4 regions of the Rhodovulum sp. HP10 genome follow, and region 2 is predicted to be linked to each of the others. Evidence: riboswitches for the same ligand, from Rfam matches in the RefSeq annotation. Region 2 holds a riboswitch; each other region holds the start of a gene.
The links. Region 2 has a riboswitch for thiamine pyrophosphate ahead of thiM (hydroxyethylthiazole kinase). Riboswitches for the same ligand answer to the same signal wherever they lie in the genome.
Positions count from the first base shown of each region.

Region 1 (7,711 bases), 1.7 Mb from region 2:
CGGCTCAGCGCGGACGCCGGGGCGGCACGTTGCCGCCGCGACCGGGCTTCGGAGCACCGCGCTTGGCCCCGCCAGCGGGCCTCGCCCCCTTGCCCTTCGGCGCGCCCGGACGCTCGACCCGCTTCGAGGGGTCGGAGGCATCGGGCCGGCGCCGCTCGGCCGGAGCCGTATCGCCCGCCGCAGGACGCTTGTCCTTCGGCCAGTCCCTCGAGGCGCCTTTCGGGCCGGTTTTCGGACCGGTTTTCGGGCCGCGCGCGGGCCCGTCCTTCCAGCCGTCTTTCCGTCCGTCCTTGCGGCTGTCCTTGCGATTATCCTTCCGCTCGTCCTTGCGGGCATCCTTCCAGCCGTCCTTCCGCCCCTCTTTCGCACGCGGGCCGCTGGCCTCGCTGCGTGGGGCGGAACGTTCGGCGTCATGGCGCGGCTTGCGCGGCCGCTCGACCGGTGCGGCATCGGCTTCGCGCCGGGGCGCCTTGGGCTTCGGCGCATCCGCTTTGGCGGGACGGTCCTCACGCCGCTCTGGGCGGGGCGTCGGCCGGGCCTCGAAATCGGGTTTGACCCGGGGCGCCCCGGCAGCCTCGGGGCGGGGCGCCGAAGCTTCGGGCACGGCTGATTCGGCAGGCTGCGGGCACGGCGCGCGCTCGGACCGGACTTCCGGCCGGGGCCGCTCGGAACGCGGACGGTCAGATTTCGGGCGGTCGGATTTCGGACGATCCGATTTCGGGCGGGACCCGCGGGTATCCTCGACCGGGCCGTCGAAGCGTTTGGCGGTGATATCGTCCTCGAGCAGCCCGTCCGGACCGATCCGCGCGACAAAACCCGGCACCGCGGCCTCGGCGATCTCGACCAGCGAGGTCCTGGCCTGGAGCTGAATGCGGCCGATCTGCGACCGTTCGAGATTTCCGGCCCGGCAGACCAGCGGCAACAGCCAGCGCGGCTCGGCCCGGCGGTCGCGCCCGACCGACAGCTCGAACCAGACCGAGGGCCCGAAAGGCGGACGCTCGGGGCGCGCACCGGGCGCGGCGGGGGCGTTCAGCTCCTCGGGCGCGGAAAGCCCGGCGCGGTAGAGCCTCAGGCAGGCGGCCGCGATCGTCTCGGGGCTGCGCTCGGCCAGAAGACGGGCGGCAAAGGCTGCCTCGGCCTCGGTCGGTTCGGCCTCCCAGATCGGATCGGCCAGCAGACGGGTCTCGTCCAGCGCGAGGATTTCCTCGGGCGTCGGCGCCAGGATCCATTCGGCCTCGATCTTGGCCCATTTCAACAGCCGCCCCGCCTTCTTGGCCAGCTTGTCGGGCACGATCAGTGCCGAGATCCCCTTGCGCCCGGCCCGGCCGGTGCGGCCCGAACGGTGCAGCAGCGCCTCGGTATTGCTGGGCAGATCGGCATGGATCACCAGATCGAGATTGGGCAGGTCGATGCCGCGCGCGGCCACATCGGTCGCCACGCAGACCCGCGCCCGGCCGTCGCGCATCGCCTGGAGCGCATGGCTGCGCTCGTCCTGGCTGAGCTCGCCCGAGAGGCTCACCGCCGACAGGCCCCGGTTGGCAAAGCGCGCCGCCAGACGGCTGACCGCGGCCCGGGTATTGGCAAAGACGATGGCGGTGGGCGCATCGTGGAAGCGCAACAGGTTGATGATGGCATGTTCGGCATCGGCCGCCGTCACCTGCACCGCCTTGTAGGCGATATCGGCATGCTGGCTGCCCCGCGACAGCGTCGTCACCCGGACCGCGTCGCGCTGGTAAAGCTTGGCAAGCTCGGCGATCGCGGGCGGCACCGTCGCCGAGAACAGCAGCGTGCGCCGCCCGGCCGGCGCCGCGCCCAGCATGAATTCGAGATCCTCGCGGAAGCCGAGATCGAGCATCTCGTCGGCCTCGTCCAGCACCACCGCGCGGATGTCGGACAGATCGAGCGCGCCGCGGGTGATATGGTCGCGCAGCCGCCCGGGCGTGCCGACGACGATATGCGCGCCCCGGTCGAGCGCCCGGCGCTCGTCGCGGGCATCCATGCCGCCCACGCAGGACACGACCTTCCCTCCCGCCCGGGCATAAAGCCAGATCAGTTCTCGCTGGACCTGCAGGGCCAGTTCGCGGGTCGGCGCGATGACAAGGGCCAGCGGTGCCGCGGGCGGCCCCATCCGGTCCTCCTCGCCCATCAGCGTCGGCGCGATGGCAAGGCCGAAGCCCACCGTCTTGCCCGAGCCGGTCTGGGCCGAGACCAGGAGATCGGCCCCGGCAAGCTCGGGGGCGGTGACGGCCTTCTGCACGTCGGTCAGCGTGTCGAACCCGCGTTCGGCGAGGGCTACGGAAAGAGACGGGATCATGTGGGGACCATCCGTGGGGCAGGCGCACCGGCATGGCGGGCCAAAGATTGCATCGCTAGGGTATCGCGCCCGGCATGTCTAGGCAATTGATCCTGCAGGCCTATGGGAACGGGGCTTTGCAAACGGGCCTCTGACGGGTCTTTGAGGGCGGGCATATGTAGGCGGGCCGCGAGGCGCTGCGCTTTCCCGTCGCGGCATTGCAGGCCATATCCTGCCCCGCTGCGCGGATCTGGATCTGGCTTTCGGACGGGCCTGTGGCTATAGCCGAGACATGACAGATACCCTGCCCCCCTGCCCCGAATGCGCCTCGAGCTTCACCTATCAGCTCGATGCGCTGCTGAGCTGTCCGGAATGCGGCCATGAATGGGCGCCGGATACAAATGAACCCTCCGAGGAGGCCGGGTCCGGCATCCGCGACAGCGTCGGCAACCTGCTGCAGGATGGCGATACCGTGACCGTGATCAAGAGCCTCAAGGTCAAGGGCGCCTCGGCGCCGCTCAAGGTCGGCACCAAGGTGCGTGGCATCCGTCTGGTCGCGGGCGATCACGATATCGACTGCACCATCCCGGGCTTCGGCAAGATGGGCCTCAAATCGCAATTCGTGAAGAAGGTGCAGGACTAGCGTCGCCTCCGTCAGCGCGGCGCCTTGCGGGACGGACGTCCAGCCGCAACCGTCCCGGACAGGCGGGCGAAGGACCGGACCGCGCCAGTCGCAGGGCCCCGCCATCCTGCCTGCGCGGCAAACTGCCACTGACATTTGCCATTGAATCCTCCCATATGCGGTCAGAAACTGCAGCAATCAGCCAGTGAGGTGCCCCATGCCGTCTCTACGGAAGCTTCTCGGCCAGGGAGGCCGTATCGCGCTCCTGTTGCTGGTGCTTTATCTTCTTGCGCTGCTCGGGGTCCTGATCGGCCCCTGGTTCAGCATCCTGGCGCTGGTTCTGGTGGCCGTCGCGGCGGCCTGCATCCTTTATATGCGCTATCCCGAGAAGATTAAGCGCTGGCTACCCGCCCTGCCACGCCGCGGCCGCCCTGCCGAACAGCCCGCCCCCGGCCCGCAGCCCGGCATGGCGGCCGCGGCCTCGACCGGGGCCGAGATTTCGGACAAGCCGATCCAGCTTCCGGCGCTGCGCGAGCCCGACCCCGCCGATGAACAGACGGAAGGCGCCTCGAAACTCTCGATGCTGGAGACGCTGGGCTGGAAAAGCCCTGCCGCGATGGCGCGCGATTTCGCCCTGCTCGGGCTGGCGGGCCTCGTGATGGTGGCCGTCGGCCGCCTCCTGCCCGAATGGCCGCTGCTGTCCTGGATCGGCGGCGTGCTCGAGATCGTCGGCTTGCTCTGCGTGCTGTTCAGCTCGGGCGTGCTGTATTCCTTCGGACGCGAGTTCTTCTGGCGCGGCCGCGGCTAGGCCGGGCCCTGCGACGCGAGAGAACAGAAAACGGGCGGCCCCGGAGGGCGCCCGTTGCAAAGGAAACCGCCACCCGAGGCCGCGATCAGGTCAGCCGATCCGGCCCCGGCTTTCGCCGATCTGGCCGCGATGCAGCAGCAGATGATCGAGCAGGACGCAGGCCATCATCGCCTCGCCCACCGGCACCGCCCGAATGCCGACACAGGGGTCGTGGCGCCCCTTGGTCACGACCTCGGTCGACTCGCCCGCGACAGTGACGCTCCGCCGGGGTGTCAGGATCGACGAGGTCGGCTTGACCGCGAAGCGGACCACCACGTCCTGCCCGGTCGAGATGCCCCCGAGAACGCCGCCGGCATGGTTCGAGGCATAGACCGGCCCGTCAGGGCCCATGGTGATCTCGTCGGCATTCTCGACCCCGCTCAGCGCAGCCACCGCCATGCCATCGCCGATCTCGACGCCCTTCACCGCATTGATGCTCATCATCGCGGCCGCCAGATCGGTGTCGAGCTTGCCATAGATCGGTGCGCCGAGCCCCGCGGGCACGCCCGAGGCCACGACCTCGACCACCGCGCCGACCGAATTGCCGGCCTTGCGCAGCGCGTCGATATAGCCTTCCCATTCCGAGGCCGCCAGCCTGTCGGGCGCCCAGAACGGATTGCGCTCGATCTCGTCGGTGTCGAAGCGGGCGCGGTCGATGGCATGGGGACCGATCTGCACCATGTAGCCGGTGATCTTCAGGTTCGGCACCAGCGCCGCCAGCGCGGCCCGCGCCACGCCGCCCGCCGCGACCCGGGCCGCGGTCTCGCGCGCCGAGGAGCGGCCGCCGCCGCGATAGTCGCGGATACCGTATTTCTGCCAGTAGGTGATGTCGGCATGGCCGGGCCGGAAGCTCCGGGCAATCTCGCCGTAATCCTTCGAGCGCTGGTCGGTATTGCGGATCATGAGCTGGATCGGCGTGCCGGTGCTTTGTCCCTCGAACACGCCCGACAGGATCTCGACGGCATCGGGCTCCTGGCGCTGGGTGGTAAAGCGGCTCTGGCCGGGCCGCCGCCGGTCGAGCCAGTGCTGCAGCATCGCCACATCGACCGCGATGCCGGGCGGACAGCCGTCGACCGTCGCGCCAAGCGCGGGTCCGTGGCTTTCGCCCCAGGTGGTGACGCGGAACAGATGGCCGAAGGTGTTCAGGCTCATGGGGCGATCTCCTTTGGCCCATGGGCATACCCGCCGGAGGTCCGCCTCTCAAGGGGTTTGGCTTGGTGTTTGGCTGGGGGTTTGGCTTGCGAAGCCGGGACCGGGGCGCTAGCGTTGCGCTCACCTCGGGGTGCCCACAGGGGCTGAGATGCGCAACCCGCAAACCCGTTGAACCTGACCCGGTTAGAACCGGCGGAGGGAAGGCCCCTGGACAGATTTCCACCCTTGCCCGTCCGCCCCCATCTTTGGAGGAGGACCATGCGTATCCCATTCATTGCAGCGGCGCTCGCCGCAGGCGCCCTGCCCGCATCCGCGGAAGACCGGCCCGTGCTGACGATATACACCTATGAAAGCTTCGTGGCCGAATGGGGCCCCGGCCCGATCGTCGAGGCCGCTTTCGAGGAGACATGCGGCTGCGAGCTGAATTTCGTGGCCGCAGGCGATGGCGCGGCGCTCCTGGCCCGGCTCCGGCTCGAAGGCACGCGCAGCCGGGCCGATCTGGTGCTGGGCCTCGACACCAACCTCACCGCAGCCGCCGCCGAAACCGGGCTGTTCGCGCCCCATGGCCAGGACCCCGACCGGCTCGACCTGCCGGTCGCCTGGGACGACCCGCTGTTCCTGCCCTATGACTGGAGCTATTTCGCCTTCGTCTATGACAGGACCCGGCTGGCCGAGCCGCCGACGAGCTTCGAGGCGCTGATCGCCGCGCCAGGGGATCTGAAGATCGTGATCCAGGACCCGCGCAGTTCGACCCCGGGGCTGGGGCTTCTGTTCTGGATCAAGGCCGCCTATGGCGACCGCGCGCCCGGGATCTGGGAAGGACTTGCGCCGCATATCCTGACCGTCACCAAGGGCTGGACAGAATCCTACGGCCTGTTCATCGACGGCGAGGCCGACATGGCGCTGTCCTACACCACCTCGCCCGCCTATCACCTGATCGCCGAAGATGACGATACCAAGGCCGCCGCGCGCTTCGACGAGGGCCATTACCTGCAGATCGAGGTGGCCGGCATCCTGGCCTCGTCCGACCAACCCGAGCTGGCGCGGCAATTCCTCGACTTCATGTTGAGCGAGCCGTTCCAGGCAGCGATCCCCACCACCAACTGGATGTATCCCGCAGCCACGCCCGAAGCCGGGCTGCCGGCGGGCTTCGAGACCCTGATCCAGCCCGAGACCGCGCTGCTCTTCCCCCCGGACGAGGCCGCGCGGATCCGGAACGAGGCCCTCGCCGAATGGCGCGACGCGCTCAGCCGCTAGGCACTGCAACCGGGATCGGGATCGGCACCGCCGCACTGGCGCTGACGCTCGCGCTCGGCACCATCCTGGCCGTGGCCTGGCGCGCCGAGCCGGGCGGGGCCGGGCTTGGGGCCGCCGATCTGGCGGCGGTGCGCTTCACGCTTCTCCAGGCGCTCGCCTCGGCCGCGCTCAGCAGTCTGCTGGCGGTACCGGTGGCCCGGGCGCTGGCCCGGCGCCGCTTTCCGGGCCGGGGCGTGCTGATCACCCTTCTGGGCGCGCCCTTCATCCTGCCGGTCATCGTCGCGGTGATGGGACTTCTGGCCGTCTTCGGCCGCAGCGGCCTTCTGTCGACCGCGCTCGCGCCGCTCGGACTGGGCCCCGTCGACATCTACGGACCCGGGGGCGTCGTGCTGGCCCATGTCTTCTTCAACCTGCCGCTTGCCACGCGGCTGGTCCTGCAGGGCTGGCTCTCGATCCCGGCCGAACGGTTCCGGCTGGCGGCCGCCCTCGGCTTCGGCCCCGCCGACCGCTTTCGTCATCTCGAGCGTCCGATGCTGCGCGAAGTCCTGCCCGGCACATTCCTCGTCGTCTTCCTGATCTGCCTGACCAGCTTCGCCGTCGCCCTGACGCTGGGCGGCGGCCCCCGCGCAACCACGGTCGAGCTGGCGATCTATCAGGCCTTCCGCTTCGAATTCGACCTGGGCCGTGCCGCCTGGCTGGCGCTGATCCAGGTCGGGATCTCGGTCGCGGCCGCACTTGTTGCCTTCGCCATCGCGGTGCCGGGCGCCTTCGGCCCGGGGCTCGACAGACCCGTGCCGCAGATCGGGCCGGACGGGCGCTGGCTGCGGCTGCAGGACATGGCCTGCCTCGCGCTGGCCGCGCTGTTCCTGATCCTGCCGCTTGCCATGGTGGCGCTCCGCGGCCTGCCGGGCCTGCCCGGCCTGCCCGCCTCGGTCTATGCCGCGGCACTGCGCTCGCTGGCCGTGGCGCTCGGCTCGGCCGCGCTGACACTGGCGCTGGCGCTGCCGATGGCCATCGCCATCGACCGGCTCGGCGGTCTCACCGGCCGGACGATCCAGGCGGCGGGAACGCTCACCATTGCCGCCTCGCCTCTGGTGATGGGAACCGGGCTGTTCATCCTGCTCTTCCCGCTGGCCGATCCGAGGTTTCTGGCACTGCCGGTCACCGCGACCGTCAACGCCGCGATGAGCCTGCCCTTCGCGCTGCGTGCGCTGGTGCCGGCCGTGGCCGAGGCCGAACGCGGCCATGGCCGCCTCGCCGACAGCCTCGGCATGACCGGGCGCGCGCGGCTCCGGCTGATGCTGCTGCCGCGCCTCCGTCGGCCCATCGGCTTCACGCTCGGACTGGCGGCGGCGCTGTCGATGGGCGATCTGGGGGTGATCGCGCTGTTTTCAGACCCGGGCCATGCCACCCTGCCCTTGCAGCTTTACGGGCTGATGACGGCCTACCGGATGGAGAGCGCCGCCGCCGCCGCCCTTTTGCTGCTGGCGCTCAGCCTCGGGCTGTTCTGGATCTTCGACCGCGGAGGACGCGCCCGTGC
Region 1 covers NZ_CP180201.1:2,137,918-2,145,628, reverse strand. Annotated here, with positions in the region: gene ACK8CO_RS10100 (DEAD/DEAH box helicase) at 5-2,314, opposite strand; gene ACK8CO_RS10095 (zinc ribbon domain-containing protein YjdM) at 2,586-2,936, shown strand; gene ACK8CO_RS10090 (hypothetical protein) at 3,133-3,723, shown strand; gene aroC (chorismate synthase) at 3,814-4,914, opposite strand; TPP riboswitch at 5,031-5,132, shown strand; gene thiB (thiamine ABC transporter substrate binding subunit) at 5,173-6,171, shown strand; gene ACK8CO_RS10075 (thiamine/thiamine pyrophosphate ABC transporter permease ThiP) at 6,147-7,711, shown strand, end outside; gene ACK8CO_RS10070 (ATP-binding cassette domain-containing protein) at 7,708-7,711, shown strand, end outside.
Region 1: another riboswitch for thiamine pyrophosphate. It lies ahead of thiB (thiamine ABC transporter substrate binding subunit); the one in region 2 lies ahead of thiM (hydroxyethylthiazole kinase).

Region 2 (7,711 bases):
GATGGCCACCACCACCGGGTCGCGGTCGACCATGGCCGGGGTGATGAAGGCGCTGTCCTCGCGATTGTCGACGATGTTGAACAGCACGCCCGCCGCCTGCGCGAGGCCGGCCACGCGGGCATCCTCGGCCGCATCGTCGGTCGCGGCATAGACCAGCCGCGCGCCCTCGATATCGGCCGCCGCGACGGGCCGTGCGATCCAGTTGAGGCGGCCCTCGGCCTGCCATTCGGCGATGGCGGGGTCGATCTCGGGCGCATGCACCGCGATCCGGGCACGGGTCTTGAGCAGCAGCCGCAGCTTGGCCAAAGCGGTCTCGCCGCCGCCGGAAACCACGATCCGCGCGCCCTCGCTGCGCAGGAAGATGGGGAAGAACTGCATCGGGCACTCCCTGAAGATTTCGCTGCAGTAGAACAAAATTCTCCGCGGAAGGCGATAACCTCGAATGAAAAGGGTCATATCTCCGGTCTGGATGTAATGGCTGGGCGTATGTTCCGGAAATGCCCGCAAGTGCGGAAACCTGCCCGGTTTCTGCGGGTCGGGGCGAATGGCGGTCCGGCTGCGGCGGGCGCGCAATCCGCTGGCCCTGCGACCGAACCGGCCCTAACGTCTTTTCCGCATGTCCCTGTCCGGAGGTTGTCCGATGCGTCTTCGCCCTCTTGTCCTAGCCGCTCTGCCGGTCCTCGCCGCGCTGAGCGGGCCGTCCGGGACCCCCGCACTGGCCGGGCCGAATGGCGAGATGCTGGGCGCGGAGACCGTGCGGCTGAGCCTCGATCCGGCCAGCGGTGCGATGACGCTCGAGGCGCTGCTGCCCGCGCCGCAGGGCGATGTGGCATTGCCGCGGCAGGACTGGCTGAACATCGAGACGCTTCGGATCGGCGGCGAGCCGAGCCCGCTGCCCGCCTCGGGGGTGATCCGGGCGGCGCGGCATATGGGGCGTCCGGTGACGGTCCGGCTGAGCGGCACCTTGCCGGAGCTGTCGCCCGGGATCGAGGCCGCGGCGCGCGGGGAGACGGCCAGTTATCTCATGGGCTCGGGCTGGCTGCCGGTCGATGCGGCGCCCCGCGTGCGGTTCGAGCTGAGCCTCGATGTGCCCACGGGCTGGCGCCCGGCCGCGACCGGCACGCTTTCCGCCGAGACGGCGCATCCCGATGGCCGCCGGGCCGATTTCGTCTTCACTGGGCGGGCCGGCGATCTCGGGGTCTTCGCGGGGCGCTATGCGGTGAACGAGGCGATGCATCGCGGGCTGCGGCTGCGCACCTATTTCGAGCCGCGCGATGCGGCCTTCTCGCCAGCCTATATCGCGGCTTCCGCAGCCTATATCGACCGCTATTCGGCCGCGATCGGTCCCTATCCCTATGACGGCTTCTCGGTGGTTTCGGCGCCGATCCCGGTGGGGCTCGGGCTGCCGGGGATGACCTATGTCAGCCAGGCGATCCTTGGCCATGGCTACATGCGGGGCCGCTCGCTTGCGCATGAGGTGCTGCATTCCTGGTGGGGCAATGCGGTGGCGGTCGATTACCGGCGCGGCAACTGGAGCGAGGGGCTGACCACCTACATGGCCGATTACGCGCTGGCCGAGGAGGCAGGGGCTGCAGAGGCGCGCGAGATGCGGCTGGGCTGGCTGCGCGATCTCACGATGCTGCCCGCCGCCGAAGACCGGCCGCTGACCGAGTTCCGCGCCGCCGCGCATGGCGCGCGTCAGGCGGTCGGCTATGGCAAGGCGGCCTTCCTGTTTCACATGCTCCGGGCCGAGCTCGGAGAGGAGGACTGGCAGGCGGGGCTGCGCCGATTCTATGCCGAACGGCGCGACCGGGTGGCGGCCTGGCACGATCTGCGCGCCGGTTTCGAGGCGGCGAGCGGGCGCGAGCTGCGCTGGTTCTTCGATCAGTGGCTGACCCGGAGCGGTCTGCCCGCGCTGCGGATCGAGGCGGTCGAACCGGAAGAGCGCGCACTGCATTTGGTGCTGGGCCAGTCCGCGCCCGCCTATCAGCTGCGCGTGCCGGTGATGGTCGAGACCGAGGCCGGGACCGAGCGCCATCTGGTGGCGCTCGAGGACGGCCGGGTCGAGGTCACGCTGGCGCTGGGGGCACGGCCGCGTTCGGTCGCGGTCGATCCCGATTTCGAGCTGGCGCGGGCGCTGGCGCCGGGCGAGGTGCCGCCGATGCTGGGCGATCTCTTCGCCGGTTCCGAACCCGCGCTGCTGGCGCTGGGCGAGGGGGCTGCGGAGGTGGCGACGGCGCTTGGGGCGCGGCTTCTGCAGGGCGCACCGCCGCTGGTCGATGAGGCGGCGGCCGGGGCCGCGCCGGTGCTGGTCGTGATCGGCTCGGGTGCCGATGTGGCGGCCTGGCGGCGCGCGCATCTTTCCGCGCCCGCCCCCTGGAGCATGGATGCCGGTCGCGCCCGGGCCTGGGTCGAGCGCGATGCCCAAGGGCGGCTGATCGGTTTTCTCTCGGCCGACCGCACCGAAGATCTGCTGCCCGAGCTGGGAGCGCTGCGCTATCAGGCGGGCCGAAGCTATGCTGCCTTCGTCGATGGCGCCGTGGTGGCGGCGGGCGACTGGCCGGCCGGGGGCTCTGCGCTGCGCCGTCGTTTCGACTGAGCCAGCGGCGCCACGGCGCCTTGCGGCAAAGGCGTGGCCGGGGCGACGCTCAGACCATCGGCAGGCCGACCCCGCTTTGCCTCGGACCGGTTGCGCCCCCCGGATGCCGGGGGAAGGGCGCTGCCATCCCCGGAATGGCCCCGCTAGCGCTCATGCCGCTCTCCAGGCACCGGCCAGCGCACGGGCGGCATCCTCGGGATCGGGGGCGGCCGAGATCGCCGAGACGACGGCCATGCCGGCCGTGCCGGCCGCCTTGAGCGCGCGCGCATCGGTGGCGCCGACGCCGCCGATGGCAACGCAGGGCAGGGGGCTCGCCGCCGCGATCCGCGCCAGTCCGCCGAAGCCAAGCGGGGCCGCGTGATCGGGTTTGGTGGCGGTCGCCCGCACCGGCCCGACGCCGAGATAATCGACGACGCCCGCAGGTATCGCGCCGAGATGCGCCATGGTCTCGACCGACAGGCCCAGAAGCCGCCCCGGCCCCAGCGCCCGGCGCAGCGCCAGCGGGTTGCCATCGGACTGGCCGACATGGAGCCCGTCCGCGCCCGAGGCCAGCACCACATCGAGCCGGTCATTCACGATCAACGGAACGCCGCGCCGCGCCAGTTCGGGTTTCAGCGCGCGCGCCAGCGCGATCAGCGCCGCGTCCCCCGCCTGCTTGTCGCGCAGCTGTACCATGGTCGCGCCGCCCCGGACCGCGGCCAGAACCAGGTCGGCCGAGGCGCCGTCGGGGGTCACGAAATAGACCGGAAGCCTGTCGCGGGTCATGCCGCGCTCACCCGGGCGCCGCGCTCGAGCGTCTCGGGAGTCATCGCATGAAGCGCGTCGATCAGCGCCACTGCGAAGCTGCCCGGCCCGGACGCGCCCCTGGCCGCCTGTTCGCCCGCCAGCCCGAAACAGGCCAGCGCCGCGACGGTGGCCCCGGCCCGGTCGCCGCCGCCCGCGAGGAAGGCCGCGACCAGGGCCGTCAGCGAACAGCCGAGCGCGGTGACCTTGGGCATCAGCGGATGGCCGTTGGCGATGCGCCAGGCGCGGGTGCCATCGGTGACGTAATCGACCGGCCCGGTGACCGCGACCACCGCCCAGCTTCGTTCGGCGAGCGCGCGCGCCGCGGCTTCGGCCGCCTCGACGCTGTCGGCGCTGTCGGCACCCCGGCCGCGTGCCTCGACCCCGGCCAGCGCCAGGATCTCGGAGGCATTGCCCCGGATCACCGTCGGCTCGAAGGCCATGAGATCGCCGCAGAGCGCCTGCCGGTAGGCGGTGGCGCCGACCGCGACGGGGTCGAGCACCCAGGGCAGCCCCGCCGCCCGCGCCGCACTTGCCGCGGCCCGCATCCCCGTCGCCCAGCCGGGCGAGGGCGTGCCGATATTGATCGAGAGCGCCTGCGCCAGCGGGGTGAACTCGCCGGTCTCCTCGGCCGCATGCAGCATCGCCGGCGAGGCGCCTGCCGCCAGCAGCACGTTCGCGGCGACGTTCATGGCGACGAAATTGGTGATGCACTGCACCAGGGGCACGCGTGCCTGCATCGCGGCCAGATGTTCTGCCGGCGTTCGAATCGGGTGGCCTGAGTGGTCTGCGGGGGCGGGCATCGCGGTCCTCCTTGGGTGGCGGACGGGCGCATCGGTCCCGTCGGGACGCGGCACGCGACTTCCTCCGCCAGCATGATCTGGTTCAGGTTCTAAGGGTGCTTCTCAGCCCGGATCGCTCCGGACGCCCCTGTCACGGCCGCCAGAAAACCACGTCCTTGCGCGGATGGAAAGTCCTCTGGCGGCGGCGGTGGCTTGCCAGCGCCGAAGGCGGCTGCCAGAAGGCGGACAGGCGGCAGGCCCGGAAAGGGTGCAGCCAGACAAGAACGGGGCGAAAACGGCGCGAAGGAGCCAGGGATGACAAGGCGCGAGGCGGAGGCCGCGGGCGGCAGGCGCATGCCAGTCCGGGGTCGGCGGGGGCTGCGATGACGCCCGCGGCGCGGATCGCGGCGGCGGCCGAGCTGCTCGATGCCTGGCGCGGCGGCGCGCCGGCCGAGAAGCTCCTGACCACCTGGGCGCGGCAGAACCGCTTTGCCGGATCGAAGGACCGCGCCGCGATTCGCGATCATGTCTTCGATGCGATCCGCTGCCTGCGGTCCTTCGCGGCGCTGGGCAGCGCCGCGACCGGACGCGGGCTGATGCTGGGGATGCTGCGCGCCGCGGGCACCGATCCCGGGACCGTCTTCACCGGTGCGGGCCATGCCCCGGCGCCGCTCGGCACCGAGGAACTTGCGCCCGGGCCTGCGCTTGCCGATCTGCCCGAGCCGGTCGCCTGCGATTGCCCCGAGGCACTGGAAGGGCTGCTGCGAGAGAGCCTCGGCCCCGATTTCCGGGCGGTGATGGAGCGGCTCCGGCAGCGCGCCCCGGTCTTTCTGCGGGTCAATGCGCGCCGGAGCGATGCCGCGGCGGCCATGGCGCGGCTGGCCGGGGAGGGGATCGAGACCCGGCCCCATCCGCTTTCGCCCACCGTGCTGGAAGTGGTGGCGGGCGCACGCCGGGTGCATCTGTCGCGGGCTTTCGCAGACGGGCTGGTCGAATTGCAGGATGCCGCCTCGCAGGCGGTGGCCGACATGATGCCGCTCGGCGAAGGCGCAAGGGTGCTCGATTATTGCGCGGGCGGCGGCGGCAAGACGCTGGCCATGGCTGCGCGCGGGGGCGCCCGGCATTTCGCCCATGATGCGGCGCCGCAGCGGATGCGCGATCTGCCCGCCCGGGCCGAGCGGGCCGGGGTTGCGGTGCACTGTCTCGACGCGGCCGCGCTGAAAGGGGCGGCGCCCTTCGATCTGGTGCTTTGCGATGTGCCCTGTTCGGGCAGCGGCGCCTGGCGCCGGAGCCCGGAGGCCAAATGGCGGACCACGCCTGCCGATCTGGACCGGCTGACCGCGCTTCAGGCCGGGATTCTTGATCGCGCGGCCGGGTTGGTGGCCCCGGGGGGCTATCTGGGCTATGCGACCTGTTCGCTGCTTGCCGCCGAGAATGCTTCCCAGATCGGCCGCTTTCTTGCCGCCTTTCAGGGCTGGAGGCTTGTCTCCGAACGCCGGCTGACGCCGCTTGACGGCGGCGACGGGTTCTATGCCGCAGTCATGCAGCGCCCGGGCTGAGCGGCGGCGAAGATCTGCCATCCTCCGCGGTTGGGCGGCTCTGTTAACCACGGGTTAATACCTGTGGAGAAAGAGTGGGCGAAATCGTCCTGCCGGGAGGTTCTCTTGTCGCGTCTCATGCCTGTTCTGCTATCTGTCCGTCGCTCGGCCGCGGCCTATGCCGATCGGGCCTGGGCGGCGCTGGCCCTTGGCATCCTGCTATCGGGCGCGGCTTGGACCTCGCCCTGGCCCTTGTTTTTCGCGCCGCTGCTGACGACGGGCCTCACCCTGTGCTGCCTGGCCGCGCTGTTGCGGATCCTGGGGCGCCCGGTCTCGGATATTCCCTCCGACAGGCTGAGGCGGCTTTGCGCCAGCGCGCCCGGCGCCACGCTGGTCACCGATGCCGAGGGGCGGGTTCTGATCGCCAGTCCCGAGGCACAGCGCCGGGTCGCGGCGGTGCGCGGCCAACCGGTGTCCGATGCGCTGCAGGCCCTGTTTGCCGATCCCCGGCGTGCGGTCGGCGATCTGATCGCGGCCGCCGCCAGGGGGCTGCCCGCCTCGGCCCGGCGCTCGCTGGCCTCGGGGCCGTTGCAGGTCGGGGTCGAGCGGGCGGGCTCGGGCCTGTTCCTGTGGCGCTTCGATGCCAGTGCGACCGATGGGGTCGAGATCGCGCTGCCGATGGTGCGGCTCGATCCGGCGGGGCGGCTTTCGGCGATCAATGCCGCCGCCCGCGCGCTGGTGGGCCAGAGCCACGAGGCGGTCGCGGCGCTTCTGGCAGGGGCCTCGGAAGAGACCGACGAGGTGGTGGTCGAGACCCCGGAAGGCCCGAGCCGGCGCCGCCTGCTGCAACTGCGCATGGCCGATGGCGGGCGTGAATTCTATATCCTGCCGCGCCGCTCGGAGGCCCGAGTCGCCGAGGCGCCCGAGGGCTTTCTCGATGCCTTGCCGGTGGCGCTTCTGCAGCTCGATGCCGATGGCACGGTGCGGCTGTCCAATGCCCGGGCGGTGCGGCTCTTGGGGGGCACGCCGGACGAGGCTCTGAACCTCTGCGACCGGCTCGAGGGGCTTGGCCGTCCGGTCAGCGACTGGCTGGCCGATGCCGCGCAGGGCCGGGCTCCGAACACGGCCGAGGTGCTGCGGGTCGCACGCGACGATCGCGAGCTCTTCGTGCAGGTGGCGCTGGCGCGGATGGCAGAGGGCGCGCTGGTCGCGGTGCTGCATGACGTGACCGAGATGAAGACGCTTGAGGCGCAGTTCACGCAAAGCCAGAAGATGCAGGCGATCGGCCAGCTTGCGGGTGGGGTGGCGCATGACTTCAACAACCTGCTGACCGCGATTTCGGGCCATTGCGACCTGCTGATGCTGCGCCATGATGCGGGCGATCCCGATTACGGCGATCTGGTGCAGATCCACCAGAACGCCAATCGCGCGGCGAGCCTGGTGGGCCAGCTTCTGGCCTTCTCGCGCAAGCAGACGCTGAGCCCCGAGGTGCTGGATCTGCGCGACACGATGGGCGAGCTGGCTCATCTGCTCGACCGGCTGGTGGGCGAGAAGGTGCGCCTGAGGATGCGCCATGCCGAGGCGCTGCCGCCGATCCGCGCCGACAAGCGCCAGCTGGAACAGGTTGTGATGAACCTCGTCGTCAATGCCCGCGACGCGATGCCCGAGGGCGGCGAGATCCGGCTGGAGACCGAGGCGGTGAAGCTTGCCACCGAATTGCAGCGCGACCGTGCCGTGGTTCCGCCCGGCCCCTATGCGATGATCCGCGTGCGCGACGAGGGTCAGGGCATCCCGCCCGACCGTCTGGCCAAGATCTTCGAGCCCTTCTACACCACCAAGCGCCTCGGCGAAGGGACCGGGCTCGGCCTCTCGACCGTCTACGGCATCGTCAAGCAGACCGGCGGTTTCGTCTTCGTCGACAGCACGGTCGGGCACGGCAGCTGCTTTTCGGTCTACTTGCCCGCCCATAGCGGCAAGGTCGGCCCGGCGGCGCCCCTGACGGAAGGCGG
Region 2 covers NZ_CP180201.1:449,974-457,684, reverse strand. Annotated here, with positions in the region: gene cysG (siroheme synthase CysG) at 1-378, opposite strand, end outside; gene ACK8CO_RS02030 (M1 family metallopeptidase) at 641-2,599, shown strand; gene thiE (thiamine phosphate synthase) at 2,750-3,364, opposite strand; gene thiM (hydroxyethylthiazole kinase) at 3,361-4,185, opposite strand; TPP riboswitch at 4,228-4,324, opposite strand; gene ACK8CO_RS02015 (RsmB/NOP family class I SAM-dependent RNA methyltransferase) at 4,548-5,723, shown strand; gene ACK8CO_RS02010 (ATP-binding protein) at 5,841-7,711, shown strand, end outside.

Region 3 (7,711 bases), 1.8 Mb from region 2:
AGGCCAGAGCGGACGCCCCCCGCGGCGCTCCGGCCCCCAGTCAGGAAAGGAAAGCATCATGCGCTATCGTCGTCTTGGCCAGAGCGGCCTGTTCGTGTCGGAACTCTGCCTCGGGACCATGACCTTCGGCGGCTCCGAGGGCATGTGGGGCCAGATCGGGCAGCTGGGTCAGGCCGAGGTGGACGGGCTCCTGGGCAGCGCGCTCGAGGCCGGGATCAACTTCATCGACACCGCCAATGTCTATGCGAAGGGCGAAAGCGAGCGGCTCCTGGGTCAATCGCTGAAGAACCTCGCCGTGCCGCGCGAGGATGTGGTGATCGCGACCAAGGTCCTGGGTCCGATGGGCGCGGGCGTGAACGCGCGCGGCGCCTCGCGCCATCACATCATGGAGCAGTGCAAGGCCAGCCTCACCCGGCTCGGGCTCGATCATATCGACCTCTACCAGATCCATGGCTTCGATCCGGCGACGCCCATCGTCGAGACGCTGGAGGCGCTCGATACGCTCGTCCGGCAGGGCCATGTGCGCTATCTGGGCCTGTCGAACTGGGCCGCCTGGCAGATCATGCGCGCGGTCGGCATCGCCGAGGCACGGCGGCTCGCCCCGATCCTGTCGCTGCAGGCCTATTACACCCTGGCCGGGCGCGATCTGGAACGCGAGATCGTGCCGATGCTGAAGGAGACCGGCATCGGGCTGATGGTCTGGAGCCCGCTTGCAGGCGGGTTCCTGTCGGGCAAGTACGACCGCGACGGCAAGGCCGCCGACGGGCGGCGCGCCAGCTTCGACTTCCCGCCCATCGACAAGGACCGCGCCCATGACGTCATCGACCTGATGCGCGGCATGGCCGAGGCGCGGGGCGCCAGTGTCGCGCAGATCGCGCTGGCCTGGCTTCTGCATCAGGAGGTGGTGACCTCGGTCATCATCGGCGCCAAGCGCGCGGACCAGCTGACCGACAATATCGGCGCGACCGGGATCGAGCTGAGCGCCGCCGAGCTGGCCCGCCTCGATGCGGCGACCCGCCTGCCCGCTGAATATCCCGGCTGGATGCTGGAACGGCAGGGCGAATACCGCAGCCAGAGCTAACCCCCAAGGGTCAGCAGGCGGGGGCCGGCATGACCCGGCCCCCGCTTTCGATCCGTCCGCCCGCGCTATTCGGCGGCGGGGGTCAGCCCGTTCGGACAGGCCCCGGCCTCGGCCGCGGCCGCGTCGCGGATATCCTGGCTGATCTTCATCGAGCAGAATTTCGGCCCGCACATCGAGCAGAACTGCGCCTCCTTATGGGCGGCCTTGGGCATGGTCTCGTCATGGAAGGCGCGTGCCGTATCCGGGTCGAGCCCCAGATTGAACTGATCCTCCCAGCGGAAGGCAAAGCGCGCCCGGCTGAGCGCATCGTCCCGCGCCTGCGCGCCCGGATGCCCCTTGGCCAGATCGGCGGCATGGGCGGCGAGCTTGTAGGTCACGACCCCGGTCTTGACGTCGTCGCGGTCGGGCAGACCCAGATGCTCCTTGGGCGTGACGTAACACAGCATCGCGGTGCCGAACCAACCGATCATCGCCGCCCCTATGGCCGAGGTGATATGGTCATAGCCCGGCGCGATATCGGTCGTGAGCGGCCCGAGCGTGTAGAACGGCGCCTCGTGGCAATGCTTCAGCTGCTCGTCCATATTGGCCTTGATCTTGTGCATCGGCACATGGCCCGGCCCCTCGATCATCACCTGACAGTCCCTGGCCCAGGCGACCTGCGCCAGCTCGCCCAAGGTCCGCAGCTCGGCGAATTGCGCCTCGTCATTGGCATCGGCGATGGAGCCGGGCCTGAGCCCGTCGCCCAGGCTGAACGAGACGTCATAGGCGCGGCAGATGTCGCAGATCTCCTCGAAACGTTCATAGAGGAAGGACTCGCGGCCGTGATGCAGGCACCACTTGGCCATGATCGAGCCGCCCCGGCTGACGATGCCGGTCACGCGCCGGGCCGTCAGCCCGATCATCCCGCGTCTCAGCCCGGCATGGATGGTGAAGTAATCGACCCCCTGCTCGGCCTGCTCGATCAGCGTGTCGCGGTAGACCTCCCAGCTGAGATCCTCGGCCACGCCGCCGACCTTCTCCAGCGCCTGGTAAAGCGGCACGGTGCCGATGGGCACGGGCGCGTTCCGGAGGATCCAGTCGCGGATATTGTGGATGTTGCGTCCGGTCGAGAGGTCCATCACCGTATCGGCGCCCCAGCGGATCGCCCAGACCATCTTCTCGACCTCTTCCTCCATCGAGGAGGTGATGGCCGAATTGCCGATATTGGCATTGACCTTCACCTTGAAGGCGCGGCCGATCACCATGGGTTCAAGTTCGGGATGGTTGATATTGGCCGGGATGATCGCCCGGCCCGCAGCGATCTCGGCGCGGACGAATTCGGGCGTCACCAGATCGGGGATCTCGGCGCCGAAGGGCTCGCCGTCGCGGGAATGGGCAGCGGTGCGGCCCTCGTTCTCGCGGATCGCGGCGAATTCCATCTCGGGGGTGACGATCCCGGCCCTTGCATAGGCCAGCTGGGTGATCGCCCGCCCAGCCGTCGCCCGAAGCGGCGCGGGCCGCCGCGGAAAGGCCGGCACAAGGCGCGCGCCTTCGGCAAAGCCATTGTCGGCGGCGGTCACGTCGCGGGCTGGATAGGTCTCGGCCTCACCGCGGTCGCGCGCGAAGGGGATCCGCACCGGCGCAAGTCCTGCGGCGATGTCGATCCGCGCCCCGGGGTCGGTATAGGGGCCCGAGCTGTCATAGACCGTCACCGCCCCCTCGCCGGTCGCGATCCGGCGCAGCGGCACCCGGATCGGGTGGATCTCGCCGGACAGGTAGAGCTTTTCCGAGGCGGGCAGCGGCCCCAGCGTGATCTGCGGAACGGTGTCGGGTCTGTTCATCTTCGTCTCCTCAGTTGACCTGACGAGACCCAGACGGATGATGAGGCAGAAAGCGGGGCCGTTGGCCCGAACGACCTTGACGGTCTGGGGGCCTTGCGGCCCGGGGGGCGGGATCTTGTGGCATGCCCCTCGGTCTTCCTACGCCAGTCTCAACTGGGTCAGGTTCGAAGGGTCGCGTCACCGGGGTTTCCCCCTGTCAGCCTCTCAGTCCCCTTGGCGGGACTCCCCTGACGTGCGACGAGGTATCGCAAAGCCGGCGCGGACTGTCAAACCCGCCGCAGCGCCGGGCCGGTCAGGGCCGCCCGGGCCCTCCGCCCAGCATCGAGGACAGCGTGCCCGCGGGCGCCCGGCTTTCGCTGAAGGAAATCCCCGCCTCGATATGGCGCAGATGCGCATCCATCAGGCAGAGCGCGCCGGCCTCGTCACGCGCGGCGATGGCCTCGACGAGGCGCAGATGCTCGTCCTTGGCACAGAGCGTCCGCGCCTGGGTGCCATAAAGCCCGATGATGAGCGAGGACCGCATGGTGAGTTCCTGCACATAGCGCGCGAGCACGGCATTGCCGCCGATCCGCGCCAGCAGGTTGTGAAAGCCCCGCGACAGGCGAATCGCCTCGGACCGGTCGCCGTCATCCTTCGCCCTCTCCTCCTCGGCCAGATGGGCGCGCAGGGCGGCCAGATCCTCCGTTGTCGCCCGGCGCAGGGCATTGCGGCAGATCGCGGTCTCGACCGCGCGCCGGGCCTGAAAGACGTCGCGGGCATCCTCGGCCGTCGGCGTCGCGACCGAGGCGCCGCGATTGGGCAGATGCTCGACCACCTGATAGGCGGTCAGGGCCGCCAGGGCCCGGCGTACCTGTGTGCGATTGCAGGAAAAATGGTCGCTCAACGCCTGTTCGCCCAGGCGTGTACCGGCCGGCAGGCGCTGATCGGCAATGGCGTCGAGGATCTGCTCGACGATCCGGGTTTCCTTCGGGGTCTCCATCGTTTCCTCTCTATGCTGCGGCACCATGACCCGGCAACAAAATTTCTCCACAGGACTTGTTACGCAATATTGATACTATGGATTGTGAACAATTTTTGATAGCATCATGTCGAACAGCCAGGGATTGCCATCATGAAACTCGTTGTCATCAACCCGAACTCCACCGTCTCGATGACGGAAAAGATCGTCGAGGCCGCGCGTGCCGTCGCCGCGCCCGATGTCGAGATCGAAGGGCGGACCGCAACCGGCGCCCCGGCCAGCATTCAGGGCCATCATGACGAGGCGATGTGCGCGCCGCATCTGCTGCGCGAGGTCCGCGAGGCAGAAGAGGCCGGGGCCGATGCCATCGTTCTGGCTTGTTTCGACGATCCCGCGCTCGGCGCCTGCCGCGAGATCGCGACCGGGCCGGTGATCGGGATCTGCGAGGCCGGGGTGAAGGCCGCCAGCATGATCGCCACTTCCTTCTCGGTGGTCACGACCCTTCCGCGCTCGGTCCCGGTGATCGAGGATCTGGTCCGGGGCTACGGGCTCGAACATCGCTGCCGCCGGGTACGCTCGGCCGCGATCCCGGTGCTGGCCCTCGAGGAACCGGGATCGGATGCCCGGCTCAGGGTCCGCGACGAGATCCTCCGCGCCATCGAGGAGGATGGCTGCGAGGCGGTCGTGCTGGGATGTGCCGGCATGGCGGATCTGGTGGCGTGGCTGAGCGCGGAAACCGGCATCCCGGTCATCGACGGGGTTGCCGTCGCCACGAAATTCGCCGAGGCGCTTGTCGGGGCCGGGCTGAAGACCAGCAAATCCGGCGCCTATGCGCAGCCGGAAACGCATTAGAAACGAAAACACACGGGGAGAGACACCGATGACAATGCCCGAGACCGCAGCCGCGGCACCAGGCCATGTCCCGCATGTGATCGAGGAAAAGGGGCTGGGCGAGGAATCGCTCGCGCCCCAGGAGACGCGGATCATGGACCCCTGGTCCTATCTCTTCGCCTGGCTTGGGGGCTGCGTGTCGATCGGCACCTTCACCATCGGCTCGGGGCTGGTGGGCACGCTCAACCTGCTCCAGACCTTCCTGGCCATTGCCATCGGCTGCACGGTGATCGGCATCGCCCTGATGATCAACGGCCGCGCCGGCCACAAATACGGCATCCCCTTCATGGTACAGGCGCGGTCGGCCTTCGGGTTTTCCGGCACCCGCCTGCCCGCACTGGTGCGCTCGGTGCCCGCGATCGTCTGGTTCGGCTTCCAGAGCTGGATCGGGGCGGGCGCGCTCAACCTCGTCTCGGAGACCCTGTTCGGCTATTCCAACCTTTGGGTCTTCTTCATCGGCTTCCAGTTTCTGCAGATCCTGCTGTCGGTGCTTGGCTTCCACGGCATCAAATGGCTCGAGAATATAGGCTCGGTCTTCATCATCGGCTCGCTGATCTACATGTTCTTCAGCGTGATCGGCAAATACGGCGACGCGATCATGGCCAATCTGGTCAATGTCGAGGGCACCTGGGGCGCGCCGTTCTGGGGCGCGACGATGCTGTTTCTCGGGATCTACTCGACGATGATGCTGAACGTCTCGGACTATTCGCGCGAGCTGCGCCATGGCGTCGGACCGATGCGCCAGGTCACGATCTATGCCAATTCGATCCTGCCCGCGACGCTTTTCATGGGGATGATCGGGCTGATGGTCTCGGGGGCGACCGGACAGGTCGATCCGATCAAGGTGTTCTCGAGCGCGGTCGACAACAAGCTTCTGCTGGTCACCACCCTGCTTTTCATCGCCTTCGCCCAGGTCACCACCAACATTCTCAACAACGTGGTGCCGCCTGCCTATGCGCTGATGGATGTGTTCAAGCTGAAGTTCAGGACATCGGCGGTGCTGGTCGGGCTGCTCGCCTTCGCGACCTTCCCCTGGAAGCTGGTGCAGGACGAGTCGGCCGCCGGGCTCAATATCTTCATCCAGACCTACAGCGCCTTCCTCGGCCCGATCTTCGCGATCCTGGTCGTCGATTACTACATCCTGCGCCGCCAGCAGCTGAATCTCGAAAAGCTCTATGACGCGGAAGGCCCCTATCGCGGCATCAACCCGGCGGCGCTGATCGCCACGGCCATCGGCGTGGTCGTCGCCTTCGCCTTTTCCAATGTGTCCTGGTATGCGAGCCTCGTTCCGGCCGGCCTGTCCTACTACCTGCTGATGCGCTGGCTGCCCTCTGCCCGCCGCTTCCTCGACACCTGATCGCTGCGGAACATTTCTGGGAACGGGCCCCTTTCGCGGGCCCGTTCACGCCATCCCGGTCGTGCCCGTTCCCGGCCGTCCGTTTTGCTGACCACCGGCCATGTCAACCGAGGCAACCGGATGCCCCGAGCAAGGCGGGTCAGCAGCACCCAAAGCCCCCGCCCTTTAACCTGAGACATATCCGGCAGCCTTGAAGTCGTTCCAGCACTCTTGCGGTGAGAAGAGGTCACAGATTTCTGTAAGTTCTTGAAACATCTCAGTGACGTTTCGTGCGCCCATCCTGCGCAGCTGTGCTTGAATTTGGAGAATGCGATCTCGATAGGGTTCAGCTCGGGGCTGGAAGGCGGCAGGAACCAGCATCCAGCTTCGCGCATGGACGAGCTTCTTCACGCCGCGCGGGATGCGGCAGCGACCTGGGATGACCGAAATTACGACCATGCCGCATGGTTCTTCGGGACGGATCCGGCATGGCGCGGCTATGCGTTCGGATATGCGTTGGTCGGACGATACCTTGCCGAGCATCCGGCAGAGACGCCGGCCACGCTGGTTCACGCAGGGACCGAAAGGTTTCGCTACGCTCTCGAGGCGATGACCGATTAACAGCGATCGAGCAGAATGGGGTGCGCGCAATGCGATCCACCAAAGCCTCCTTACACTGATTCCAGCATGCGGGACTCTTGGCCGGGCTGCGCCGCGGCGGGCCTTCAAGGGCCGCTGCGGGCATTGCCGGCCGAGGCGCGGCCGATCGGCGGTGGACATATCCGGCAAGGAAGGCAATCCCTGCGTCGCGATGCGATGGCGATGCACTGTTCTCGGACGAAATCTCTTCCCTTCGAGGGCAGAACGCCTGCCGTCGATGTATCATGCCGATTTCGTGAGTTTTTTCGAAGTTCCCGACGCCGTATCCCGCCCGGACGGTGCGGGGAGGAAACGATCCCCCGGCCGTGGAACCCGAACGCCTCAGCAAGAACATCAAGCCTGCGGTTCACATCCAGGTTGCATCGGGCTTCCGGTGCCGCGCAGCAGCGCGATGCAATATATTTCATAACCTAGGATTTATTGACAGCCTACGAGCCGCCCCGCATCCTGCCGCCATGAAGCTGGCCCCGCCTGAGGAGAATGCGGGTCCGGTCCAGGGAGGACATCCGATGAAGACCAGTTTTGTTGCGGCGGCAGCCGCCTCTATCGTCGTGGCCAGCGCATGCGGTGGCCTGGCCCAGGGCGCAGATGCGCCGTGGGAGCAGAGCCCGTTCCACTGCGAACCGGGCGAGACCTATGTGATGAACGTCATGGTCTCGGGTGTCGAATACTGGTTCCCGGTCTATGAGATGTTCAAGCAGGCGGCGCATCAGTTCGGCTGCGAGACCGATTACACCGGCACGCCAGAATATGACGTCAACAAGCAGATCGCCACCTTCGAGCAGGCGCTGGCCAAGCAACCCGCGGGCATCCTGCTGCATCCGATGAGCCCCGATCCCTTCGTCGAGCCGATCGACCGCGCCATCGCGCAGGGCACCGCCGTCGTGACCTTTGCCGCCGACAGCCCCAATTCCAAGCGCGTCTCCTATGTGACCTCGGATAATTTCCGCGAGGGCCGCGTCGCC
Region 3 covers NZ_CP180201.1:2,796,008-2,803,718, reverse strand. Annotated here, with positions in the region: gene ACK8CO_RS13245 (aldo/keto reductase) at 59-1,081, shown strand; gene thiC (phosphomethylpyrimidine synthase ThiC) at 1,147-2,901, opposite strand; TPP riboswitch at 3,020-3,140, opposite strand; gene ACK8CO_RS13235 (GntR family transcriptional regulator) at 3,194-3,880, opposite strand; gene ACK8CO_RS13230 (aspartate/glutamate racemase family protein) at 4,013-4,711, shown strand; gene ACK8CO_RS13225 (NCS1 family transporter) at 4,740-6,107, shown strand; gene ACK8CO_RS13220 (DUF2268 domain-containing putative Zn-dependent protease) at 6,480-6,707, shown strand; gene ACK8CO_RS13215 (substrate-binding domain-containing protein) at 7,256-7,711, shown strand, end outside.
Region 3: another riboswitch for thiamine pyrophosphate. It lies ahead of thiC (phosphomethylpyrimidine synthase ThiC); the one in region 2 lies ahead of thiM (hydroxyethylthiazole kinase).

Region 4 (7,711 bases), 670 kb from region 2:
GAAAGAGCTGAAGCAGCGGCTGGCCCAGCTGACCGACGAGGGCAAGCTGCTCGAGGCGCAGCGGCTGGAACAGCGCACGCAGTTCGATCTCGAGATGCTGGAGGCCTCGGGCTTCTGCAACGGGATCGAGAACTATTCGCGTTACCTCACGGGGCGCGCGCCGGGCGAGCCGCCGCCGACGCTGTTCGAGTTCATTCCCGACAATGCCATCGTCTTCGCCGATGAATCCCACGTCTCGGTGCCGCAGATCGGCGGCATGTACCGGGGCGACTACCGGCGCAAGTTCACGCTGGCGGAACATGGCTTCCGGCTGCCTTCCTGCATGGACAACCGCCCGCTGAAATTCGAGGAATGGGACGCGATGCGGCCGCAATCGGTCTTCGTCTCGGCCACGCCCAGCGCCTGGGAGCTGGAACAGACCGGTGGCGTTTTCACCGAACAGGTGATCCGGCCGACCGGGCTTCTGGACCCCGTGGTCGAGATCCGGCCCGTCGAGATGCAGGTCGACGATCTGCTGGACGAGGTCAGGCGGGTCGCGGCCAAGGGCTTCCGCACGCTCTGCACCACGCTGACCAAGCGGATGGCCGAGGATCTGACCGAATACCTGCACGAACAGGGCATCCGGGTGCGCTACATGCATTCCGACATCGACACCATCGAGCGGATCGAGATCCTGCGCGACCTGCGCCTTGGCGCCTTCGACGTGCTGGTCGGCATCAACCTTCTGCGCGAGGGGCTCGATATTCCCGAATGCGGCCTCGTCGCGATCCTTGATGCCGACAAGGAAGGCTTCCTGCGCTCCGAGACCTCGCTGATCCAGACCATCGGCCGGGCGGCGCGGAATGCCGAGGGCCGGGTCATCATGTATGCCGACCGCATCACCGGCTCGATGGAACGGGCGCTGCGCGAGACCGAGCGGCGGCGCGAGAAGCAGATCGCCTATAACGAGGAACACGGCATCACGCCCGAGACGGTGAAGAAGAATGTCGAGGACATTCTGGCCGGGCTCTATCAGGGCGATACCGACATGTCCCGCGTCACCGCGACGGTCGAAAAGCCGATGCATGGCGGCAATCTCGAGGCCCATCTGGACGGGCTTCGGGCCAGCATGCGCAAGGCGGCCGAGAACCTCGAATTCGAGGAGGCGGCGCGGCTGCGCGACGAGATCAAGCGGCTCGAGGCGGTCGATCTGGCCATTGCCGACGACCCGCTGGCGCGGCAATCGGCCGTCGAAGAGGCGGTCGAGGCCTCGGCCCGGTCCAAGGGCCGCTCGACCGCGGGGCGCCCGGGGCAGCGGGGCGGAACGCGTCGCCGGCATTCGTGAGGTCCGGCACGCCGGGACGGCAGGCTCCAGAGGGCACCTGATGATCATGTATCAGGTCGATGCCTTCGCCGACGAGGTCTTGTCCGGAAAACCCGGCGGCCGTGCTGTTCTTGCCGGACTGGTTGGACGAGGCGCTGATGCAGGCGATCGCGCGCGAGAACAATCTGGCCGAGACCGCCTTTGCGGTCGGCCGCGCCGAAGGCGGCTGGGAGCTGAGATGGTTCACACCAACGCAGGCGGTCGATTTCTGCGGCCATGCCACGCTTGCGACCGCGCATGTGCTGATCGCCCATGAGGGCCAGGCGCCGCCCCCGAGCTTTCACACCCGGAGCGGCGTTCTGCATGTAAGCGCGGACCCGTCCGGCTATCGCCTCGATCTGCCCCGTCTCGATCCGGAGCCGCTGGAGGCATTGCCCGCAGAGATCGCGCCACAGCTCGCCGACGGGGCGATTGCGGTCTTCCGGACTTTCGAGAACATCTTCGTGGAGCTCGAGGGGGCGGACCGGGTTCGCGACTTCGTTCCCGATCTGGCGGCGATTGCCGGGCTCGGGCCGGTCGGTCTGGTGATCACCGCGCGCGAAAGGTCGGGAGGCCGCGCCGATTTCGTGTCGCGCTGTTTCGTTCCGGGGGCCGGTATTCCCGAAGATCCGGTTACCGGCTCCATTCATGCCACCCTAATGCCCTATTGGGCGGACTGGCTGGGCCGAACCAGACTGACGGCCTGTCAGGCCTCGGCGCGTGGCGGATGGCTGGGTTGCGAACTGGCCGGGAGCCGCGTGATGGCAGGCGGGGCCTGCCGTCACCTTCATGAAGGCCGAGATCTCCCTTCCCGGGGCCGAGCGCTTCGGCGCGTGACCGGGGCGGGCAGGGCGGGCGTCTTTCTGCCGGGGGCGTTTCCTTGTGGCAAGGCGCAAACACGTTCCGTTCGCCCGGCGAGGGTCGGATCACAGGCTCCTGACGCGCACGATCACCCCCGCCCGGCCTGTAGAGGTTGGTCGGGCCGGGCCCGGACCGGTCCGTGCCTCTACAGCCGAACCGCCGGAGCCGGTCGTCCGCGCCCCGTCCGCGCCTTCCCCGCCCGGCGGAACGCCTGAAGGCCGCCTCAGATGGCAGGCGGCCGGTGATCGGACCAGAGCGCATGGAAGTGATGCACCGGCCCGTGGCCATGGCCGACATCGAGGGCCTCGCTCGCCGCCAGCGCGTCGTGAAGATATGTCTTGGCCGTGCCCACGGCCTCGACCATGTCGCGGCCGGGCAAGAGCGCGGCAATCGCCGAGGACAGCGTGCAGCCGGTGCCATGGTCATTCGTCGTGACCAGGCGCGGGGCGGCGAAGCGGGTGATGCCCTCGGGGCCCGCCAGCAGGTCGGTGCTTTCGGTGCTGTCTGCGAGATGGCCGCCCTTGAGCAGCACCCATTCCGGCCCCATGGCCAGCAGGTCGGGCAGGGCGGCCTGCATGGCCTCTGCCGTCCAGTCGTCTTCGCGTCCGAGCAGCACCGCCGCCTCGGGCAGGTTCGGGGTCACGATCCTGGCCAGCGGCAGGAGCCGCTCGCGCACCGCCGCGACCGCCTCGGGCGCAAGCAGCGCGTGACCGCTCTTGGCCACCATGACCGGGTCGAGCACGATATTCCCGACCGCGTGATGGCTCAGCCGGTCCGCCACGGCTTCGGCGATCGCGGCATTCGCGATCATGCCGATCTTGACCGCGTCGATGCGTACATCGTCGAGCACGGCGTCGATCTGCTCGGCCACGAAGCCCGGATCGAGCGCGACGAAGGATCTCACGCCCTGGGTGTTCTGCGCGACGACGGCAGTGATGGCAGAGCAGGAATAGGCGCCAAGTGCCGAGAAAGTCTTGATATCTGCCTGGATGCCGGCGCCTCCGGACGGATCGGTGCCGGCGATTGTGAGGATATTGGCGATCATGATTGCATCTCCTGCATCAACATGGCGGCCTGCGCCGCGACCTCGGCGACATCGAGGCTCAGCGCAAGCTCGGTATCGGCAAATGTGTCCAGGTCGACCCAGCGCGCCTCGAGCGCATCGTCGCCCGCGACAGGCTCGCCGGCCGTCCAGCGGCACAACAGGGCGATCAGGATGAAATGGCTGCGCAGGGCGCCCGAGGCGTCGCGATCGAAGGCATCCAGCGCGGTGAGGACGCGCAGCGGTTCGGCACGAATGCCGGTCTCTTCGGCCAGCTCCCGCAGGGCCGCCTCCGTCACGGTCTCGCCGCGGTCGATTTTTCCGCCGGGAAAGCCCCAGCGGCCGGCATCGGGCGGATTGGCCCGGCGGACCAGAAGGACCTGCCTGGCGCGGATCACCACCGCGATGGCCGCGGGGATGGGGCGTTCGGGGATGCTGTGGAAGGGCAAGGCCGCCTCATATGCTGCGGCCGGCAAGGGCAAGAGAGCGTTTCTGTCCTGTCCCTTCGCCGGCATGATCCGGATCAGGTTCGAAGGGTCACTGCGCTGCGCCGGGCCATGGCCGTGCCTGCAGACTCTCAGCCCCATGCCGGGGCTCCCCTAGGTGTCGGCGAGACTATCAGGATAAGCGGCGAGTTCAACGCGTCTGTTGCGATGCGCGCGCCGTTCCCGGGCCTTTTCTCTCGGCGGGGCCTTCGCCGACAGAGGGCTGCGCAACGGGCCCGCGTGGTCAGGTACGGATCACATTCAGTGAATTATAAATATTAAATATCAGATATATGTAGTCGCATATTAATGTCTTGAGTTAACATGATGCCGGTCGGTGTGTCCGGGCGGGATGGAGCCGTTTTTGCCGGGACTGCCGACCGATGGGGCTGTCCTGCGACTGTCCTGTGACTGGCCGGCGAGCCTCCGTGCAATTCGTTTCGCCGCCATGCGATCAGGCGGTCCATGGCGGCGTAAGTCGAGCCTCTGGTTCCGCTCAAGACGGAAATCTCATCGGTCCTGTCGACCGTGAGGCCGCAGGCGGGCGTCGGCTCGGTATCGTCGATCAGGCTGCTGAGCGTTCTTTTCCAGCCGAGCGCGCGGCGTGCCGACGACCCTGCAGCGCGGTCTCGACGCGCTGTTGCCGGTGATCGCCCTGCCTTTTCTGGAAGGAGCCTCCATGTGCTCGTCGCGGTCATTCCCCGGTGCCACCGCCGGGATGGATGGGGGCCGATCTCGAGGGCGTTGAGCCTCGCCCCCGCGCGCGTCCGGGCGGAAGGGGCGCATCCGGCGGTGCCTCCTTGGCTGGGGCGGGGTGGGGCCGGGATGTCTGATGTCGGTCCGGCCGGGGTTGGACGCGCGCGGCAGGGCCCTGCTGACGGGGCTGTTCGACAAAGATACCGTGTCTTCGCCCTGGCCCCATGCGTCTTGGTGCCGGACGTGCCGCCCAATCTCGTTGACCTTCCGGGCCTCGTCCCACACGGCTGCGGCGCGCTTTTCGCGTCGCGACGACCGCCCGGTTCTGCCGGTGATGCGCGGGCGCCGCGCCGCGCCGCGCTCTGCCCCGGCGCCTTTGAAGGCCAGAGGTGTGTGAAAGGCATGAGAGGAAAGGCCAGGGGCGGTTTTGCGGGTCGGCCTGCCTGTCATGACCGCCGGGGGCGGGAGTGGCGGTGCCCCGGCAAGGGACGCGGTCAGTTCCGGCGCCGCTCGGCAATCGCCATGCCCGCCGCCCGGCCCGAGGACCAGGCCCATTGGAAATTGTAGCCGCCAAGCCAGCCGGTGACATCGACCGCCTCGCCGATCACATGCAGGCCGGGCACGGCCTTCGCTTCCATCGTGCGCGAGGACAGCGCTTCGGTCGAGATCCCGCCCGCCGTGACCTCTGCCTTGGCATAGCCCTCGGTGCCGGTGGGGTGGAATGTCAGCCGGGTAAGCGGGGCTGCCGCGCGCTCCAGATCGGCGTCCGAACAGTTCGCAAGCTGTTTCTCCAGGCCGATCTGAGTGGCCAGAAGCTCGGCCAGACGGTTCGGAAGCTGCTCGCTCAGGGCGGCGCGCAGCCGGGCACGCGGCATCTGCCGCCGCGCCTCGCGCAGCATGTCGAGGGCGTTCTCGATCAGCGTCAGTTCGACCGCTGCGCCGGGGGTCCAGTAGGACGAGACCTGCAGGATCGCGGGACCCGACAGCCCGCGATGGGTGAACAGCGCGGCTTCTCGGAAGCTGGCCGACCCGACCCGCGCGATCACCGGGCAGGACAGGCCGGCAATGGCCCGGAAGGCCGCGTCGTGCGGGCCCAGCGTCAGCGGAACCAGCGCGGGGCGCGGCGGCACGACGGCAAGCCCGAAGCGCTCGGCGATCTGGTAGGCAAGGCCGGTCGCGCCCATCTTCGGGATCGAGGGGCCGCCGGTCGCGATGACGAGGTTCGCGGCGCTGGCGCCAGCCGCCCGGTAGCGTCCGTCGCCATGGCCGATCTCGCCGATCTTCGTCCCGAGCCGGATATCGACACCGCCCCGGGCGCATTCGTCGAGCAACATGGCCAGGATCTGCCGGGAGGAGCCGTCGCAGAACAGCTGTCCCAGCGTCTTTTCATGCCAGGCGATGCCATGGCGTTCGACCAAAGCGAGGAAATCCCACTGGGTATAGCGGGCGAGGGCGGATTTCGGGAAATGCGGGTTCCCGGACAGAAAGCACGCCGCCTCGGCGCCGGTATTTGTGAAGTTGCAGCGGCCGCCGCCGGAAATCAGGATCTTTTTCCCGGCCTTGTCGGCATGGTCGAGTACAAGCACCCGCGCTCCGGCCTGTCCGGCCGTTGCCGCGGCCATCAGCCCGGCCGCTCCGGCGCCCAGCACGATCGCATCATAATCCATGCACGCCCTCTACGCCGACGGACATCCCGGCAAAAGGGGCCATCGCATCTGCCGAAGGTTTCGGGAGAGCTCGGAGCTTGGCGGAAAGGCCCTTTTCCTCACCGGGGAGGGGCCGTCTGCCAGAGCCCGCGCCTTTCGGCGGCTCTGGCGGGAAACGGGGCGCGGCCTGAGCAGGCCAGGTCGCGCCCGCGCGCGTTCAGGGTTTCTTGCGGACGGTTTTCCGGCCGGTGATCATCGGCTTGACGAGGTTCTCGCCCTTCCACTTGCTGTAGAAGAGGATGGCCGCGACATGCAGCCCGACCAGCCCCAGCACCACCCAGCCAAGCTGGACATGGAAACTGAGCGCCGCGCGGGTGGTCTCGGAGCCCACATATTTCGCCAGCGGCCCGACATTGATGTAATCGTCGGGGTCGACGAACAGGCCCGATCCTGCCTGAAGCAGCAGCACCGCCAGCAGCACGAAGACGAAAAGCCCGCCCAGCGGGTTATGCCCGGGCCAGTAGGACGGCTTCCTGCTGAACATCCCGAAGACGTATTTCACGATTGCGACCGGGCCATAGGCGAAGCTTGCGAACCGGGCATGCTCGGGGCCCCAGAGGCCCCAGAGCAGCCGGAAGGCCAGAAGGCCGAGCACCGTGTAACCGAACCAGAAATGCAGGGTCATGACATCGGGCCCGAACATGCCCAGCCCCCAGGCCGCCACGACCGAAATCGTCAGCGCCCATTTGAACAGGCGCAGGAACGGGTCCCAGATCGGAACGGTCTGCAGCGTCTCGGCACCCGGACGGGCGCCGCCGGCCTCCTCGATGCGCGTATCCTTCATCGCTCCATCCTCGCTTTTGCTCAGTGCTTGGCGCGGTAGTTGTCGTGGCAGCCCTTGCACGAGCCGCCGACCTGCTGGATGCCCTTGGCCAGCTCGCCCTTGTCGAGCCCGGCGACCTCCTGCAGGTTTTCGACCGCCTTCACGAAGGCCATGCCTTTTTCCTGCACGCCGCCCATGTCGCTCCAGATCTTGGGCAGGGCAGCGGTCTTGCCGGGCATGTCCTCGGACGAGGTTCCGGGCATGTACAGATGGCCGATATTGTATTTGGTGAGGGTCAGAAGGTTGTCGGCCGCGGTTTGCGCCTTGGCCCCGTCATACTCGGTTTCGCCTTTGACCATCGACACGAGGGTGCCCATGTTGGCGCCGAGCAGGGAATAGTAGCCTTGGCGGGCCTCGACGACGTCATCCTTCACGTCGGCAGCCGAAGCCGCCAGCGGCAGCGCGGCGAGAGCGGCGGTCAGAAGAACTTTACGCATTACAGGTCTCCGTCCTGGGTTTGCAGGTTTTGGCTCAGGTTCGCGCGTGTTTCCGTAACGTGGGGGTCGCGGTTTTCCGTCGCCAAGTCCATGGCATTTTTCACAGAGGACCTGTGCCCCGATCGGGGGTTGCGCTGCGTTCTTCTGAACATATCTTAAAGAGTCGTCTTTTCCAGCATGGCGTCGATGGCGCGCAGCTGTCCATGCGCGCGCCGCCCGGCGGCTGCGGCGGCGACCAGCGCGGCGAAGATCGCGCGCTGGCGCCGGGCATAGAACAGATGCTCGGGATGCCATTGCACCCCCAGCGCAAAGGGATCGC
Region 4 covers NZ_CP180201.1:3,881,836-3,889,546, forward strand. Annotated here, with positions in the region: gene uvrB (excinuclease ABC subunit UvrB) at 1-1,324, shown strand, start outside; gene ACK8CO_RS18205 (PhzF family phenazine biosynthesis protein) at 1,426-2,418, shown strand; gene thiD (bifunctional hydroxymethylpyrimidine kinase/phosphomethylpyrimidine kinase) at 2,427-3,248, opposite strand; gene ACK8CO_RS18215 (NUDIX hydrolase) at 3,245-3,694, opposite strand; TPP riboswitch at 3,728-3,856, opposite strand; gene ACK8CO_RS18220 (NAD(P)/FAD-dependent oxidoreductase) at 4,921-6,093, opposite strand; gene ACK8CO_RS18225 (cytochrome b/b6 domain-containing protein) at 6,290-6,916, opposite strand; gene ACK8CO_RS18230 (c-type cytochrome) at 6,937-7,392, opposite strand; gene ACK8CO_RS18235 (gamma-glutamyl-gamma-aminobutyrate hydrolase family protein) at 7,548-7,711, opposite strand, start outside.
Region 4: another riboswitch for thiamine pyrophosphate. It lies ahead of ACK8CO_RS18215 (NUDIX hydrolase); the one in region 2 lies ahead of thiM (hydroxyethylthiazole kinase).